Regions from separate parts of the Streptomyces sp. NPDC001450 genome, predicted to be linked through region 2. Evidence: riboswitches for the same ligand, from Rfam matches in the RefSeq annotation. Region 2 holds a riboswitch; each other region holds the start of a gene.
The links. Region 2 has a riboswitch for cobalamin ahead of ACWC5O_RS14115 (ribonucleoside-diphosphate reductase subunit alpha). Riboswitches for the same ligand answer to the same signal wherever they lie in the genome.

Region 1: another riboswitch for cobalamin. It lies ahead of ACWC5O_RS02720 (CbtB domain-containing protein); the one in region 2 lies ahead of ACWC5O_RS14115 (ribonucleoside-diphosphate reductase subunit alpha).
Region 3: another riboswitch for cobalamin. It lies ahead of ACWC5O_RS18505 (cobalamin biosynthesis protein); the one in region 2 lies ahead of ACWC5O_RS14115 (ribonucleoside-diphosphate reductase subunit alpha).

The regions. Positions count from the first base shown of each region.
Region 1 is NZ_JBSFHY010000002.1:183,493-188,709, reverse strand. Features, by position in the region: gene ACWC5O_RS02750 (IclR family transcriptional regulator) at 287-1,081, shown strand; partial or broken gene ACWC5O_RS02745 (short-chain fatty acyl-CoA regulator family protein) at 1,246-1,354, opposite strand; partial or broken gene ACWC5O_RS02740 (3-hydroxyacyl-CoA dehydrogenase NAD-binding domain-containing protein) at 1,349-1,573, shown strand; gene ACWC5O_RS02735 (histidine phosphatase family protein) at 1,680-2,258, shown strand; gene ACWC5O_RS02730 (hypothetical protein) at 2,265-2,540, opposite strand; gene ACWC5O_RS02725 (CbtA family protein) at 2,728-3,480, opposite strand; gene ACWC5O_RS02720 (CbtB domain-containing protein) at 3,502-3,723, opposite strand; cobalamin riboswitch at 3,759-3,903, opposite strand; gene ACWC5O_RS02715 (MMPL family transporter) at 4,019-5,217, opposite strand, start outside.
Region 2 is NZ_JBSFHY010000010.1:224,558-229,774, forward strand. Features, by position in the region: gene nagB (glucosamine-6-phosphate deaminase) at 1-450, shown strand, start outside; gene ACWC5O_RS14100 (GntR family transcriptional regulator) at 662-1,426, shown strand; gene ACWC5O_RS14105 (DUF3311 domain-containing protein) at 1,563-1,829, shown strand; gene mctP (monocarboxylate uptake permease MctP) at 1,826-3,436, shown strand; cobalamin riboswitch at 3,628-3,751, shown strand; gene ACWC5O_RS14115 (ribonucleoside-diphosphate reductase subunit alpha) at 3,876-5,217, shown strand, end outside.
Region 3 is NZ_JBSFHY010000015.1:64,712-69,928, forward strand. Features, by position in the region: gene ACWC5O_RS18495 (anion permease) at 1-402, shown strand, start outside; gene ACWC5O_RS18500 (hypothetical protein) at 431-658, shown strand; cobalamin riboswitch at 1,066-1,207, shown strand; gene ACWC5O_RS18505 (cobalamin biosynthesis protein) at 1,308-2,252, shown strand; gene ACWC5O_RS18510 (cobyric acid synthase) at 2,249-3,781, shown strand; gene cobN (cobaltochelatase subunit CobN) at 3,778-5,217, shown strand, end outside.

The DNA of each region.
Region 1 (5,217 bases), on a different contig from region 2:
TCATTCCACTGTGCGGTCAGACTATTCATGCGGAGGCTACCGGACAAGGGCACATCGAGTACGAGCAGCAGCGGCGCGGCAGCGGCCTTGGACAGCTCGGTCCATAGTCCGGATCACGCGGACCGTTCAACGGCACAAGAGGGGCGATCCCTCGAACTCTCAAGGGTTGCGACAAGATGTCCCGGTGTTGCGGTTTCCCCGGTCCGTGCAGCGGACTACGGTCGGGGATGTCATCGACGGATGGACGCGACGCGGAGACGGGTCGGCCACAGCGGGGAGGCATGAGGTGCGCGAGGAAGAGACGCCGACGGGAGGCGACCGGGAGCAGCAGCCCACCGGGGTGCGCAGTGTCCGGCGGGCCTTCGACATCCTCAACCTGCTCGGCGAGCAACGGCCCGTGATCACGCTACGGGAGATCACCGAGGCCACCGGGCTGGCGAAGACCACCGCGCTGCGGCTGGTGCAGACCCTGGAGGAGAGCGGTCTGCTGTGGTCGCACCCGTCCGGGTACACCGCGGGGCCGGCACTGTGGCGCTGGGCCTATCTCGCCCGCAGCCAGTGGGAAGTGCCCCAGGAGACCCGCAAGGTCATGCGCGACCTCGCCGACCGGCTCGGCGAGACCGTCAACCTCTTCGTCGCCCGGGACGTCCACCGTATCTGCGTCGCCCACGAGGAGAGCCCGCACCCGCTGCGTCATGTCGTCGACGTCGGCGACGAGCAGCCCCTGTGGGCCGGCGCCTCCTCCAAGATCCTCCTGCGCGACGCCCCCGAGGCTCTCCTGCACCGTGTGGCCGCCGCCTCGCCCCAAGGTGAGGCGTACGCCGACCAACTGCGGACCTGGGCGGCCGAGGCGGCCGAGCGGGGCTACGCGGTCAGCAGCAGCGAGTGGGACGAGGGACTGACCGCCGTTGCGGTGCCCGTCACCGGCCGCACCGGCCGGGTGGTCGGGTCCCTCTCACTGAGCGGTCCCAGCCATCGCTTCCCCTACGAGGCCGTCGAGCGCTTCGCCGCAGAACTCGCCCAGGGCGCCCGGCTCATCTCCGACCAGGGCTTCACCCACCCGCTGGGGAGTGAGGGCTGAACCGACGGGAGGGTCACTCGACTCCTCCCGCACGCCAGACCGCGTCTATGCGCTGGTCCGCCTCTCCAGCGGCGTTGAGTACGTCGGTCGGCTCGTTCAGGGCCTGGCGAGCAGGTGGCCGCTCTCATTGCGCATCGCGGCACGCCCTCGGCTCGGACACCCCGTCAAGGGGACGTCCCCATCACCGGATACGGGACGAACGTACTGGTTGTTCTGGTCGATGCTCAGCGGGCGGCCGAGGGGCGGTGCGGCGCGCTGGGGGCAGTCGAGGCGTCGTCGCTCCCCGTCATGCGCCTCGGCAGGGCCACCGGTCGCGCGGACCGGGTCGTGGGTCCGCACTTCTGCAACCCTGTACCCGTACTGCCGCTGGTCGAGGTCGTGGCCTCCCTGCACACGGCAGCCGAAGCGGCCGCCGCCGTCAGGGAGTTCGCCACGCAGACGCTCGGCAAGAAGGTCGTCCGCTCCCGGGACCGGGCGGGTTTCGTCGTCAACGGCCGAACTGAACGCCGCGGCCCGCGGCTGCCAGGCGTACCCGTACCGTCGTACGTACGCAGTCCAGGACACCCCGCCCCGCGGCGGAAGCAGGAGGAGCAACCGCTTGACCAGCCGTGTCACTCTCATCTCACCCGCGACCACGCCCTCGCTGCGGCGGGCCCGCTTCGACGACGGCGACTCGATCGAGGACAGCGCGGCAGCGCGGGCCAGGTCGGCGGCCGGATCCCTGCCAGTGGCAGGCCGTGTCCTCGCCTCTCCCAGCGTGCGCTGCCGGGAGACGGCTTCCGCGCTCGGCCTCGACGCCTCGGCGGACCCGGAACTGTCGGGCCTGGACGTGGGCCGGTGGCGGGGGCGGACGCTGGACGACGTCGGTGCCGCCGAGCCGGAAGCGGTGGCCCGCTGGCTGGCCGATCCCGGGGCTGCACCGCATGGCGGGGAGTCGGTACGGGAGCTGTGTGCGCGGGTCGCGCGCTGGCTGGACACGAGGGGGCTTGCGGACGGCAGGACGGTCGCCGTGGCGGAGCCCGAGGTCGTACGGGCTGTGGTGGTACACGCGTTGGGCGCGCCCGAGGCGGCGTTCTGGCGCCTCGACGTCCCGCCGCTCACGGCGACGGAGGTCACCGGCCGGTCCGGTCGCTGGAACGTGCGGCTCAGCCACGGCCTCGCTCAGCCGGGCGAGTGACGGCGGTCAGGGAGTCGCGTCCCGATGGCGGCGCAGCAGTGCCGCCATCGCGCACCGCAGGCAGTCGGTGTCCGTGTCACCGGTCGTGCCGTGGTCACCGTGGTCACCGTGGCCGTCGGCCGCCGCCCGTCGGCCCGTGCCCTCATCGGGCGTGCGGCAGGCGGCCGTTGGGCCACCGACCAGGGCTTCCAGCGCGTCGAGAAGTCGCTCGGTCCGCTTGACCTGCTGGGCGAGCACCCGTACCCGCGCACTCTGGCCGCCGATCTGGCGTCGGCTGGCCATGAGTTGGGCGTACTCCTCCACCGTCAGGGCGACCGCCTCGCGTCCGCCGAGAGTGATGTGGCACGCGGTTCGGGACGTTGCCTGGCCACTCGGCTCCTGCGCTCGTCGCCTCCGCCGGTGTCCCGGAAACGCGAGAGGGCCCCTGGAATCCGCCGGTTCCGAAGGGCCCTCTCATGTCCTGAAGGGATCAGTGCGTGGCGGGAACTCCTCGCCCGGACGCGGCGGTCGCGGGCTTCGGGTTCAGCTGCCGCTCGGCCAACTCGCCGAAGAGCAGGCCGAATCCGCCCCACAGTACGGCCTGGATGGCCAGTGCGGAGAGACGGAACCGCCACAGCAGGGTGGCCGGGAAGTCCTTCGGCACCTCGTTGACGGCCGGCAGGAAGGCGTAGGCCAGGCCGATCGCGACGGCGAAGGCGGCGACCGCGACGACGGTCGCGTACCAGGTGCCCAGAGAAGGCGCGAGGCGCTTGCCCAGGATGGTGGCGGCGACCGCCAGGAGCACGCTGAGCAGCATCATCAGGAAGTACAGGGTCGTCCGCTTACCGATGGTGTCGGGATCGCCGACCGACGGCGGGTTGGCCGGGTACTTCAGGAACGGGACGACGTACACGGCGAGCAGTGCGCAGCCGGACAGCAGCAGCGCGGTCGCCCGGGGGCCGAAGCGGCCGACACGGCCGAGCGCGACGCAGAAGGCGAGCGCGGCGATGCCGCCGAAGGCGACCCCGTAGACGAGCACACCGGTGGCCAGGCCCGCAGTGGACTGCAGGGAGCGGGAGACGACCTCCATCCCGTGCTCGTGGGAGTGGGCGTCCTCGAAGCTGATCGCGCTGTCGACGTCGGGCTCACCGAGGAAGTAGGCGGCGACGAGGGCGAGCACGCCGGCGGCCAGGCCGGCGAGCATGCCCCGCACGAGAAGGTTTCTCACGGTTGCGGAGTTCATGGTCGAGCGGCGTCCCTCCCGTCAGTGGCAGGGGAAGCCGAGCAGGTGGCGTGCGTCGTGCACCCACTCGTGGACGTCCGTGCCGTTGAACACGGAGGTGGCGCCCTGCTCGGCGCCGACGAAGTACAGCAGGACGAGCATGAGGATGCCGAAGAAGACCGCCCACGGAGCGATCGCCTTCAGCGGCAGCGTGGCGGGAACGGCGGGGGTGGTGGCTGTCGGCTGGGCGACGGTCTGCGCCATGGCAGGACCTCCTCTGGGAGTTCGCGTCCCATCTCGGTGGTGCACATGACGACGGCCACGGGTCTGACTCACGGGACACCCAGGGGTGTTCCGCATACAGTGGCGCGACCGTGCCGGATTCCCACCGGCTTCCGTTTCGCCGTCGTCGATATCGGACAGACCGTACCGCGTGGCGCGTGCATGGCCAAGACCGCGTGGCCAGTCGTGATCTTCCTCTCGCGTCGGCCGCTGCGCCGACGGCGGGTTGGGTCTGCCGGGCCGTGCGGCCCGGCAGACCTGCTCCGTCCTCGTACCGCTAGCCGCGGCGGCCCGACGGATCGGGTGCGACCGTGTCCCGGTTCTGGCCGGGAACCGAACCGGCGTCAGGAGATCCGGCACCGGCTGCCACTTCCCGTGCCTGGTCCCCGTGTCCCGGCCACCACGCCGCGTGGCCGATCAGCGCGGTCAGGCTCGGCGTGAAGAACATCGCCATCACGAAGGCGGCGACCGCGATACCGAAGGAGACCGCGAAACCCATCTCCGTGAGCAGCGCGTTGCCCGCCAGCATCATCGTGGCGAAGGTCGCCGCCAGGATGAAACCGGCCGCCGCCACGGTCGGCCCGGCGTGCCGGAGCGCCATGCCGGCCGCCTCACGCGGCTCGCGGCCCTCGCGGGCCTCCTCGCGGAGCCGGGCGATCATGAGGATGTTGTAGTCGGTGCCGATGGCGACCACGAACAGATACATGATCACCGGGAGCATGAACATCAGACCCGAATGGCCCTGTCCCTCCTGGAAGATCCAGACCGTGGCGCCGAGGGTGGCACCGAAGCCGAGACCCACCGAGGCCATCAGATACCAGGGGGCGACCACACTGCGCAGCAGCAGCCCCAGGATGACCATGATGAGGAGGGCGGCGACGGGGAAGACCGTCCGGTAGTCGTGGTTGACCGCCGTGGCGATGTCCTTGTAGATCGAGGACATGCCGCCGACGAGGGCTTCGGTGCCCTCGGGGGCGTCGGAGTGCGCGACGTCGCGCACCTCGCCCACGGCGTCGATCGCCTTGTCCGTCGACGCCTCGTACTTGAGCGTGACGGTGAAGTCGGCGGTGGTGCCTTCCTTGTTCAACTGGGTCAGGCGAGCGCTCGCGACGCCGTCCACGGCACCGAGTTTCTGGGCGTACGCGTCCAGGCCGGACTTGTCCAGCTGCTTGCCGTCGGTGCTGGACAGGAAGACGTCGGTGGGGGCGGCGGCGCCCGCCGAGTACGCCTTCTGCATCTCGTCCTGGACGACCATGGACTCCTTGGTCTTGGGCATGGAGCCCGCCGCCAGGTCGAACGTGGCGTTGAAGCCGAGGGTGCCGAGCGACAGTGCGACCAGGACGAGGCCGGACACCGCGGCGGTCAGCCCCGGGCGGCGCTGCACGCCCCGGCCGAGGGCGGCGAACCGGGCGTTCTCCGGCTCCCGCTGCCAGGACTTGGAGGGCCAGAAGACCTTCGGTCCGATGAGCGAGACCA
Region 2 (5,217 bases):
TGCGAGACGTACGACAAGGCTCTCGCCGAGGCCGGCGGCGTGGACCTGCAGCTGCTGGGGATCGGGACGGACGGGCACATCGGGTTCAACGAGCCCTGCTCCTCGCTCGCCTCGCGGACCCGGATCAAGACGCTGACCGAGCAGACCCGCATCGACAACGCGCGCTTCTTCGACGGCGACATCGAGCAGGTGCCGCACCACGTGATCACCCAGGGCATCGGCACCATCCTGGAGGCCCGCCACCTGGTACTGCTCGCGACCGGCGAGGGCAAGGCGGACGCGGTCGCCGCGACGGTCGAGGGCCCGGTCGCGGCCGTCTGCCCGGCCTCCGCACTCCAGCTGCACCCGCACGCCACGGTGGTCGTGGACGAAGCCGCCGCGTCCAAGCTCAAGCTGGCCGACTACTTCCGGCACGCCTACGCGAACAAGCCGGACTGGCAGGGGATCTAGCCCGGGACGCGGGTACCCGTGCCGGCACCGGTACCCGCGCTGTACCGGCACCCAGCGCCCGTTGGACTAGACCAACAACGGGTGTGACGGTATATAGAGAAGATCACGGAGCGTTCGGGTGGAGCCCTGACACACGAAGCCGTGCCACGATGTGAGCCGTGGCCGATGGGATGTCGGTCGCTTTCGGCATCAGGAGCCGGGAAGGCAGAGCATGAGCACCGACGTCGGCAGTGCGGAGAACGAGGCCGGGACGACGGTCCGTACCGCGCGCGTGCCCAAGTACTACCGCTTGAAGAAGCATCTGCTCGACATGACGGAGACGCAGGCGCCGGGCACGCCGGTCCCGCCCGAGCGCACGCTGGCGGCCGAGTTCGACACCTCCCGCACCACCGTCCGCCAGGCCCTGCAGGAGCTCGTCGTCGAGGGCCGCCTGGAGCGCATCCAGGGCAAGGGCACCTTCGTCGCCAAACCGAAGGTCTCACAGGCGCTGCAACTCACCTCGTACACGGAGGACATGCGCGCCCAGGGCCTGGAGCCCACCTCGCAACTGCTGGACATCGGCTACATCACGGCCGACGACCGGCTCGCCGAGCTGCTCGACATCACGGCCGGCGGACGCGTGCTGCGCATCGAGCGGCTGCGCATGGCCAACGGCGAGCCGATGGCGATCGAGACCACCCACCTGTCGGCCAAGCGGTTCCCGGCCCTCAGGCGGTCGCTGGTGAAGTACACGTCCCTGTACACCGCGCTCGCCGAGGTCTACGACGTCCACCTCGCCGAGGCCGAGGAGACCATCGAGACCTCCCTGGCCACCCCGCGCGAGGCGGGCCTGCTCGGCACCGACGTGGGCCTTCCGATGCTGATGCTCTCCCGCCACTCCCTGGACCGCGAGGGCAAGCCGGTGGAATGGGTGCGCTCCGTCTACCGGGGCGACCGGTACAAGTTCGTGGCACGCCTCAAGCGCCCACAGGACTGAGGGAAGTTGGCGTCTTCACGCCACAACCTCCAAATCGACATACCGTTATGCGGTCGAGGTCTTCCGCTGCCACGACACCGTCACCTAGATTGCCTGCGCATTACACAGATGATCAGCGAGGGGACGGAGCCGTGGCATGTCCGAAACGCCTGAAGTGAGACCACCGGTCGTGACGCCGGCCCGCGTGATCATCGGCCTGTGTCTCGTCGCGCCCTTCGTGGCGATGCTGTGGGTGGGCTCGTACGCCAAGACGGACCCCGCGTTCATCGGGATCCCGTTCTTCTACTGGTACCAGATGCTGTGGGTGCTGGTCTCCACCGCACTCACGATGCTCGCGTACAAGCTCTGGCGGCGTGACCAGAGCGCCCGCAGGGCCACTCAGGGCAAGGGGGCGGCGCAGTGAAGAACGGCGTCAACGGCGTCGCGCTCGGCGTCTTCATCTTCTTCTTCCTGGCCGTCACGGCCATGGGCTTCCTGGCCGCCCGCTGGCGCAGGGCCGAGAACGAGCACTCCCTGGACGAATGGGGCCTGGGGGGACGGTCGTTCGGCACCTGGGTCACCTGGTTCCTGCTCGGCGGCGACCTGTACACGGCGTACACCTTCGTCGCCGTACCGGCGGCGATCTACACGGCGGGCGCGGCCGGCTTCTTCGCCGTGCCGTACACCATCCTGGTCTACCCGCTGATCTTCACGTTCCTGCCCCGCCTGTGGTCGGTCTCGCACAAGCACGGCTACGTGACGACCTCGGACTTCGTGCGCGGCCGCTTCGGCTCCAAGGGCCTGTCGCTGGCCGTGGCGCTCACCGGCATCCTCGCGACGATGCCGTACATCGCGCTCCAGCTCGTCGGCATCCAGGCGGTGCTGGACGTGATGGGCGTCGGCGGCGGCGAGAACACCAACTGGTTCGTGAAGGATCTGCCGCTGCTCATCGCCTTCGGCGTGCTGGCCGCGTACACCTACTCGTCGGGCCTGCGCGCGCCCGCGCTGATCGCGTTCGTCAAGGACACGCTGATCTACATCGTCATCGCGGTGGCGATCATCTACATCCCGATCAAGCTGGGCGGCTTCGACGACATCTTCGCCAAGGCCGGCGAGAAGTTCACGAAGGCGGGTGCGGGCGGGCTCGTACCGGCCCCCGCGGGCCAGTGGACGTACGCCACGCTGGCGCTCGGTTCGGCGCTCGCGCTGTTCATGTACCCGCACTCGATCACCGCGACGCTCTCCTCCAGGAGCCGTGAGGTGATCCGGCGCAACACCACGATCCTGCCGCTGTACTCGCTGATGCTGGGCCTGCTCGCGCTGCTCGGCTTCATGGCGATCGCGGCCGGGGTGCAGGTCACCAACGGGCAGCTGGCGATTCCGCAGCTGTTCGAGGACATGTTCCCGGACTGGTTCGCGGGCGTGGCCTTCGCGGCGATCGGCATCGGTGCCCTCGTGCCCGCGGCCATCATGTCCATCGCGGCGGCGAACCTCTTCACCCGCAACATCTACAAGGACTTCATCAACCCCGACGCCACGGCCGAGCAGGAGACCCGGGTCTCCAAGCTCGTGTCGCTGCTGGTGAAGGTGGGCGCGCTGGTCTTCGTCCTGACGATGGACAAGACGGTCGCCATCAACTTCCAGCTGCTGGGCGGCATCTGGATCCTGCAGACCTTCCCGGCCCTGGTCGGCGGCCTGTTCACGCGCTGGTTCCACCGCTGGGCGCTGCTCGCCGGCTGGGCGGTCGGCATGGTCTACGGCACGGTCGCCGCATACGGGGTGGCCTCGCCGACCCAGAAGCACTTCGGTGGCTCCGCCAAGGAGATCCCGGGCATCGGTGAGATCGGCTACATCGGTCTCACGGCCTTCGTGCTGAACGTCGCCGTCACGGTGGTCCTGACCTTCGCCATGAAGGCGCTGAAGGCCCCCGAGGGCCTCGACGAGACCCGCCCGGAGGACTACACGGCGGACGCGGGCGATCCGGGAGTTCAGGTGGAACTTCCGCCGGCCACGGCAGACGCCGGGCACTGAGGCACGCCCCCAAAGGGGCGCGGGGCTGTATTGGCACGCGCCTCGGCCCGTGGGCGCGAGCAACCACGATCCACCCGCAGCGGGCCGCCGACAACAAGCACCACGGCGGCCCGCTGTTGACCCTCTGAAGCCGCCACAACACGCAACAGACACAACATCTGGGGGTGACACCACAACCCGGCACTAGATGTATGCTCATCCTCGCTGTCGCCGCAGGGGAATCCGGTGCGAATCCGGAACTGTCCCGCAACGGTGTACTTGCGTGCATCCGCACGCCTGTTCAGTCCGAGGACCTGACGGCAGCGCGCGCCCGGCCGTCCGGTCCGGGTGCCTTCAGACGTCCGGGCCTCGTGGAGTGGGCCGGTGGACGCGACGCCGTGCGCGCTCGTGCTGCCCCTGCCCTCCGCCAGGCCCCGTGCCGAGCGAGGGAGAGCCCCACGTGACCATCGCGCCAGCCGACCCGGCTTCAGCCGTCCAGGCGACCGCAGCTCCGGTGGAGACCGACGGTCCCGGTGCCGCGCTGCTGCGGACCCTGACCGAGCTGACCGCCGACCTCCCCGACGCCGACCCCGGCCGGGTCGCCGCAGCCGCGCTGCGGGGCCGGTCATCGCGGGCCGACGAGGCGGAGTTGCGCGAGCTGGCCACGGAGGCGGCCGCCGGCCTCATCTCCGAGGACCCGGCCTACTCCCGGCTGGCCGCCCGGCTGCTGACCATCTCGATCCGCGCCGAGGCCGCCTCGCAGGGCGTGACGTCCTTCACCGGGTCCGTCGCCGTGGGCCACCGCGAGGGCCTGGTCGCCGACCGCACCGCGGAGTTCGTACGGCTGCACGCCGAGCGTCTCGACACGCTGATCGACGCGGCCGGCGACGACCGCTTCGGCTACTTCGGCCTGCGCACCCTGCACAGCCGCTACCTGCTGCGCCACCCCCTCACCCGCAAGGTGATCGAGACGCCCCAGCACTTCATGCTGCGCGTCGCCGCGGGTCTCGCCGAGGACGACACGACCCGCTCCGTCGACGAGGTCGCCGCGCTCTACGGGCTCATGAGCCGCCTCGACTACCTGCCCTCCTCCCCCACCCTCTTCAACTCCGGTACGCGGCACCCGCAGATGTCGTCCTGCTACCTCCTCGACTCCCCGCTGGACGAGCTGGACTCCATCTACGACCGCTACCACCAGGTCGCCCGCCTCTCCAAGCACGCCGGCGGCATCGGTCTGTCGTACTCCCGCATCCGCAGCCGCGGTTCGCTGATCCGCGGCACCAACGGGCACTCCAACGGCATCGTCCCGTTCCTGAAGACCCTGGACGCCTCGGTGGCCGCGGTGAACCAGGGCGGCCGGCGCAAGGGCGCTGCCGCGGTGTACCTGGAGACCTGGCACTCCGACATCGAGGAGTTCCTGGAGCTGCGCGACAACACCGGTGAGGACGCCCGCCGTACCCACAACCTCAACCTGGCGCACTGGATCCCGGACGAGTTCATGCGCCGGGTCAACGCCGACGAGCAGTGGTCGCTGTTCTCCCCGGCCGACGTGCCGGAGCTCGTCGACCTGTGGGGCGAGGAGTTCGATGCGGCCTACCGCAAGGCGGAGGCGAACGGGCTCGCGAAGAAGACCATCCCGGCCCGCGACCTGTACGGCCGGATGATGCGCACCCTCGCGCAGACCGGCAACGGCTGGATGACCTTCAAGGACGCCGCGAACCGCACCGCCAACCAGACGGCCGAGGCGGGCCACGTCGTCCACTCCTCCAACCTCTGCACGGAGATCCTGGAGGTCACCGACG
Region 3 (5,217 bases), on a different contig from region 2:
TCCGGCTCGGTGATGGGTGCGGGTCTGGGCCGCAAGGGCGGTGTGGTCCGCTGGTCCACCGCGACCCGCATGGTCATCGCCTGGGCGCTGACCCTGCCGGCCGCCGCGCTGGTCGGCGCGGGCGCCGAGTCCGTCACGGACCTGGGTGACTGGGGCACCGCGGTCGTCGCCGTCTTCCTGGTCGGTGCCAGCGCCGCGATCTGGAAGATCTCCCGCCGCGAGGTCGTCGACCACACCAACGTCGTCGACGACACGGCGGAGCCGGCCGGCGTGGTGACCACCGCCATCGCCGCGGTGACCCCGCCGCCCGCGGGCACCGTCGCCGAGGACCTGTCGGCGACGATCCCGGCTCCGGCCACCACCGAACCCGCTCCGGCGACCCCGCCGGCCGCCGCCGTCTGACCGCCCGGTAACCGAAGGAAGCATCCCCATGAAGATCGACTGGGCGGCCATCGGCTCCGTCTTCGGCGTCAGCCTCGCGTTCACGGTGGGCCTGGTGGCCCTGTTCACCCTCGGCGTCAACGGCCTGTCGCGCCGCGAGAAGGCCACGGCGCAGGGCGGGTCCGCCGGGCTGGCCGTGACTGGTGCGTACGTGTGCTTCGCCGCTTGTGCGGCTGCCGTGGCGTACGGGATCTATCTGATCGTGGCCAAGCCCTGACGGCCAAGTCCGTATCGTCCGCCCTGTCGACACCGCTTCAGTCGGATCGACAGGGCGGACGCGTGTCCGCCGCCTGTCCACGGAGACGGGAGCCGTCGGGGGTGCCGTAGCCGACACGGTGACGGACGCGGGCGGTCTCGCCAGTCCCCGGGCCTCGTTCACCAGCGCGGCCAGCGCAGGCCGCACCCGGGCGAGCGCCTGCTGGAGGGTCTAGGCGGCCGCCGGGACAGCCGTGCCGTCCCGCGAGACCTCTTGCAGGCGGTCACGGTCCGTGAGCACAAGCGGGATCCCCGAATGCCGCCCGAGGGAGTGGAATTCACCGCGACCGGGTCGCTCGGCGCCGCCCGGCGTGCTGGCGATGTGGGCCTCAGCACAGTCCGGCTTCCCAGGTCAAAGGCAAGTTGACGGCCCTTCCGGGCGCGTGGTGGACTGCCCACGCCATGTACGGCGGCAGCAGAGGAAGCCGGTGCGAATCCGGCGCGGTCCCGCCACTGTCACCGGGGAAGAAAACCCCGGGAGCCAGGAACTCTCACCGCCGGTCTCGTCGAACCAGGGCGCGGACACCCTGAGTGAGGACATATCGCCATGCGCGGCTGCCGATTGAGGTTCAGTAACAGGGCCCTGCCTGCCCCCACGGCCGGCTGAGCCGATGGGTGCCGATCGCTTCTACGCGTACGGCGCCGCCGCCGGCCTCGTCGGCGACCTCGTCCTCGGCGATCCGCGCCGCGGGCATCCGGTCGCCGCGTTCGGACGGGCGGCCGCCGCCGTGGAACGCGCGCTGTGGCACGACCACCGCGGCTGGGGTGCGCTGCACACCGCCCTGTGCGCCGGGGGTGCCGTCGCTCTGGGGGCCGCGGCCGAGCGGGCCGTGCGCCGCTCCCCCGTCGCCTCCGTCGCGCTGACCGCCGCCGCCACCTGGGCCGTGGTCGGGGGCACTTCGCTCGCCCGGGAGGCGCGGACCGTCGGGCGCGCGCTGGAGTCCGGGGACGTCGAGGCGGCGCGGGCGCGGCTGCCGCATCTGTGCGGGCGGGATCCGCAGGCCCTCGACGCCGACGGGATGGCCCGGGCCGTGGTCGAGTCCGTTGCCGAGAACACCTCGGACGCCGTGGTGGGTGCGCTGGTGTGGGGTGCGGTGGGCGGGGTGCCGGGGCTGCTCGGCTTCCGGGCCGTCAACACCCTGGACGCGATGGTGGGGCACAAGTCGGCCCGCTTCCGGCGCTACGGCTGGGCCTCCGCCCGGCTGGACGACCTCGCCGGCTGGCCTGGGGCGCGGCTGACCGCCGTACTCGCGGCCGCCGCCGGACCCGACCCCCGAGGCGCCCTGCGCGCCTGGCGGGCGGACGCCCGCAAGCACCCGAGTCCCAACGCCGGGCCCGTCGAGGCCTCGTTCGCGGGCGCCCTCGGCGTGCGGCTGGGCGGGACGCTCTCCTACGGCGGGCGCGTCGAACACCGGCCCGTGCTCAACGGGGACACCGGGCGGCCCGTCCGGGTCACCGACATCGACCGGGCCGTACGGCTCTCCCGCCGGGTCGGTCTGCTCGCGCTCGGCGGCACGGTCGCCGCGCGCCGACTCGTGAAGGGACGTGGGAAGTGAACGGTGGTCTCCTCGTCGCCGGCACCACCTCCGACGCCGGCAAGAGCGTCGTGACGGCCGGGATCTGCCGGTGGCTGGTGCGCCAGGGCGTCAAGGTCGCGCCCTTCAAGGCGCAGAACATGTCCCTCAACTCGTTCGTGACCCGGGAGGGTGCCGAGATCGGGCGGGCTCAGGCCATGCAGGCCCAGGCCTGCCGTGTCGAGCCGACCGCGCTGATGAACCCCGTGCTGCTCAAGCCCGGTGGTGAGCAGAGCAGCCAGGTGGTGCTGCTCGGCAAGCCGGTGGGCGAGCTGAGCGCGCGCGGGTACCACGGGGGGCGCCAGCAGCGGCTGCTCGGCACGGTGCTGGACTGTCTGGCCGAGTTGCGGGGCACGTATGACGCGGTGATCTGTGAGGGGGCCGGTTCGCCCGCGGAGATCAATCTGCGGCGCACCGACATCGTGAACATGGGGATCGCGCGGAACGCGCGGCTTCCCGTGCTCGTGGTGGGTGACATCGACCGCGGGGGCGTGTTCGCCTCCTTCTTCGGGACCGTCGCGCTGCTGTCCCGGGAGGACCAGGAGCTGGTCGCCGGTTTCCTGGTGAACAAGTTCCGCGGGGATGTCAGCCTGCTGGAGCCGGGGTTGGGCATGCTGCACGGGCTCACCGGACGGCACACGTACGGCGTGCTGCCGTTCCGGCACGGGCTCGGCATCGACGAGGAGGACGGCCTGAGAGTCTCCCTGCGCGGGACCGTGCGGGAGTCGAACACCGCACCGCCCGTCGGCGAGGACGTGCTGCGGGTCGCCGTCTGCGCGGTCCCGCTCATGTCCAACTTCACGGACGTGGACGCGCTGGCCGCCGAGCCGGGTGTCGTGGTGCGGTTCGTGGACCGGCCGGAGGAGCTGGCGGACGCCGACCTCGTGGTGATCCCGGGGACCCGGGGGACGGTCAGGGCGCTCGCGTGGCTGCGGGAGCGGGGTCTCGCGGACGCCCTCGTCAGAAGGGCCGCGGAGGGACGCCCGGTGCTCGGCGTCTGCGGTGGCTTCCAGATCCTCGGCGAGCACATCGAGGACGAGGTCGAGTCGCGCGCCGGCAGCGTCCCGGGACTCGGAGTGCTCCCCGTGCGCGTGCGGTTCGCCCGCGAGAAGACCCTGACCCGGCCGGTGGGGGAAGCCCTCGGGGAGCGGGTCGAGGGCTACGAGATCCATCACGGCGTCGCCTCCATAGAGGGTGGTGAGGCGTTCATCTCTGATGACAAAGGACACAGCCTGGACGGCTGCCGGGTCGGCCGGACCTGGGGCACGCACTGGCACGGCTCGCTGGAGTCGGACGGATTCCGGCGGGCCTTCCTGCGCGAGGTGGCGGCCGCCGCGGGCCGCCGCTTCGTGCCGGCCCCCGACACCTCGTTCGCCGCGCTGCGCGAGGAGCAGCTGGACCGGCTCGGCGACCTGATCGAACAGCACGCGGACACGGACGCGCTCTGGCGGCTCATCGAGTCGGGCGCGCCGCAAGGACTGCCTTTCATTCCACCGGGAGCGCCCGCATGAGCACAGTGTTGTTGTTGTCGACCGCCGACACCGATCTGCTGGCGGCCCGGGCCTCCGGCGCCGGCTACCGGATCGGGAACCCCACCCGGGTGGACGTCGCAGAGGAGCTGCCGGGCCTCGTCGAGGGCGCGGACATCGCCGTCGTACGCCTGCTGGGCGGCAAGCGCGCCTGGGAGGACGGGCTGGCCGTCCTCCGGGCGTCCGGTGTGCCGACCGTGCTGCTGGGCGGCGAGGCCGTGCCGGACGCCGAGCTGATGGCCGAGTCGTCCGTACCGGCGGGTGTCGTGGCGGAGGCCCTGAAGTACCTGGTCGAGGGCGGGCCCGACAACCTGACCGAGCTGGCCCGGTTCCTGTCCGACACCGTGCTGCTGACCGGCGAGGGCTTCGAAGAACCGCGGAAGATGCCCGAGTACGGCGTGCACGGCTCGTACGGGATCCGGGACGGCCGGCCGACCGTGGGCGTGCTCTTCTACCGGGCGCACGAGCTGAGCGGCAACACCGCCTTCGTGGACACGCTGTGCGAGGCGATCGAGGGCCGGGGCGCCAACGCCCTGCCCGTGTACTGCGGTTCGCTGCGCGGCGCGGATGCCGGGCTGTACCAGCTGCTGGGGCAGGCCGACGCCCTGGTCGCCACCGTCCTGGCGGCCGGCGGTACGCATGCCTCGCAGGCCTCGGCGGGCGGCGACGAGGAGTCCTGGGACATCGGGGCGCTCGCCGACCTGAACATCCCGGTGCTGCAGGGCCTCTGCCTCACCTCCTCGCGCTCCGCCTGGGACGAGTCGGACGCCGCCCTCTCCCCCATGGACGCGGCGATGCAGGTCGCGATCCCGGAGTTCGACGGCCGGATCGTCACCGTGCCGTTCTCCTTCAAGGAGCAGGGACCGGACGACGTGCCGGTGTACGTCGCCGACCCCGAGCGGGCCTCGCGGGTGGCCGGAATCGCCGTACGGCACGCGCAGTTGAAGCACAAGCCGAACGCGGACAAGAAGATCGCGCTGGTCTTCACCGCCTACCCGACCAAGCACTCGCGGGTCGGCAACGCGGTGGGCCTGGACACGCCCGCGTCGGCGGTACGCGTCCTGGACGCCCTGAAGGAAGCCGGATACGGGCTCACCGCATACCCGGACAACGGCGACGAGTTGATCCACCGGCTGATCGAGGCCGGCGGTCACGACGTCGAGTGGCTCACCGAGGAGCAGCTGGCCGCCGCGCCCGCGCGGGTGCCGCTCGCCGACTACCGGGCGTGGTTCGACAAGCTCGACCCGGAGCTGCGGGACGCGATGCTGGAGGCGTGGGGCGAGCCGCCGGGCAGCCTGTACGTGGACGGGGACGAGATCGTGCTCGCGTCCCTGCGGTTCGGGAACGTCGTCGTGATGATCCAGCCGCCGCGCGGCTTCGGTGAGAACCCGATCGCGATCTACCACGACCCCGACATG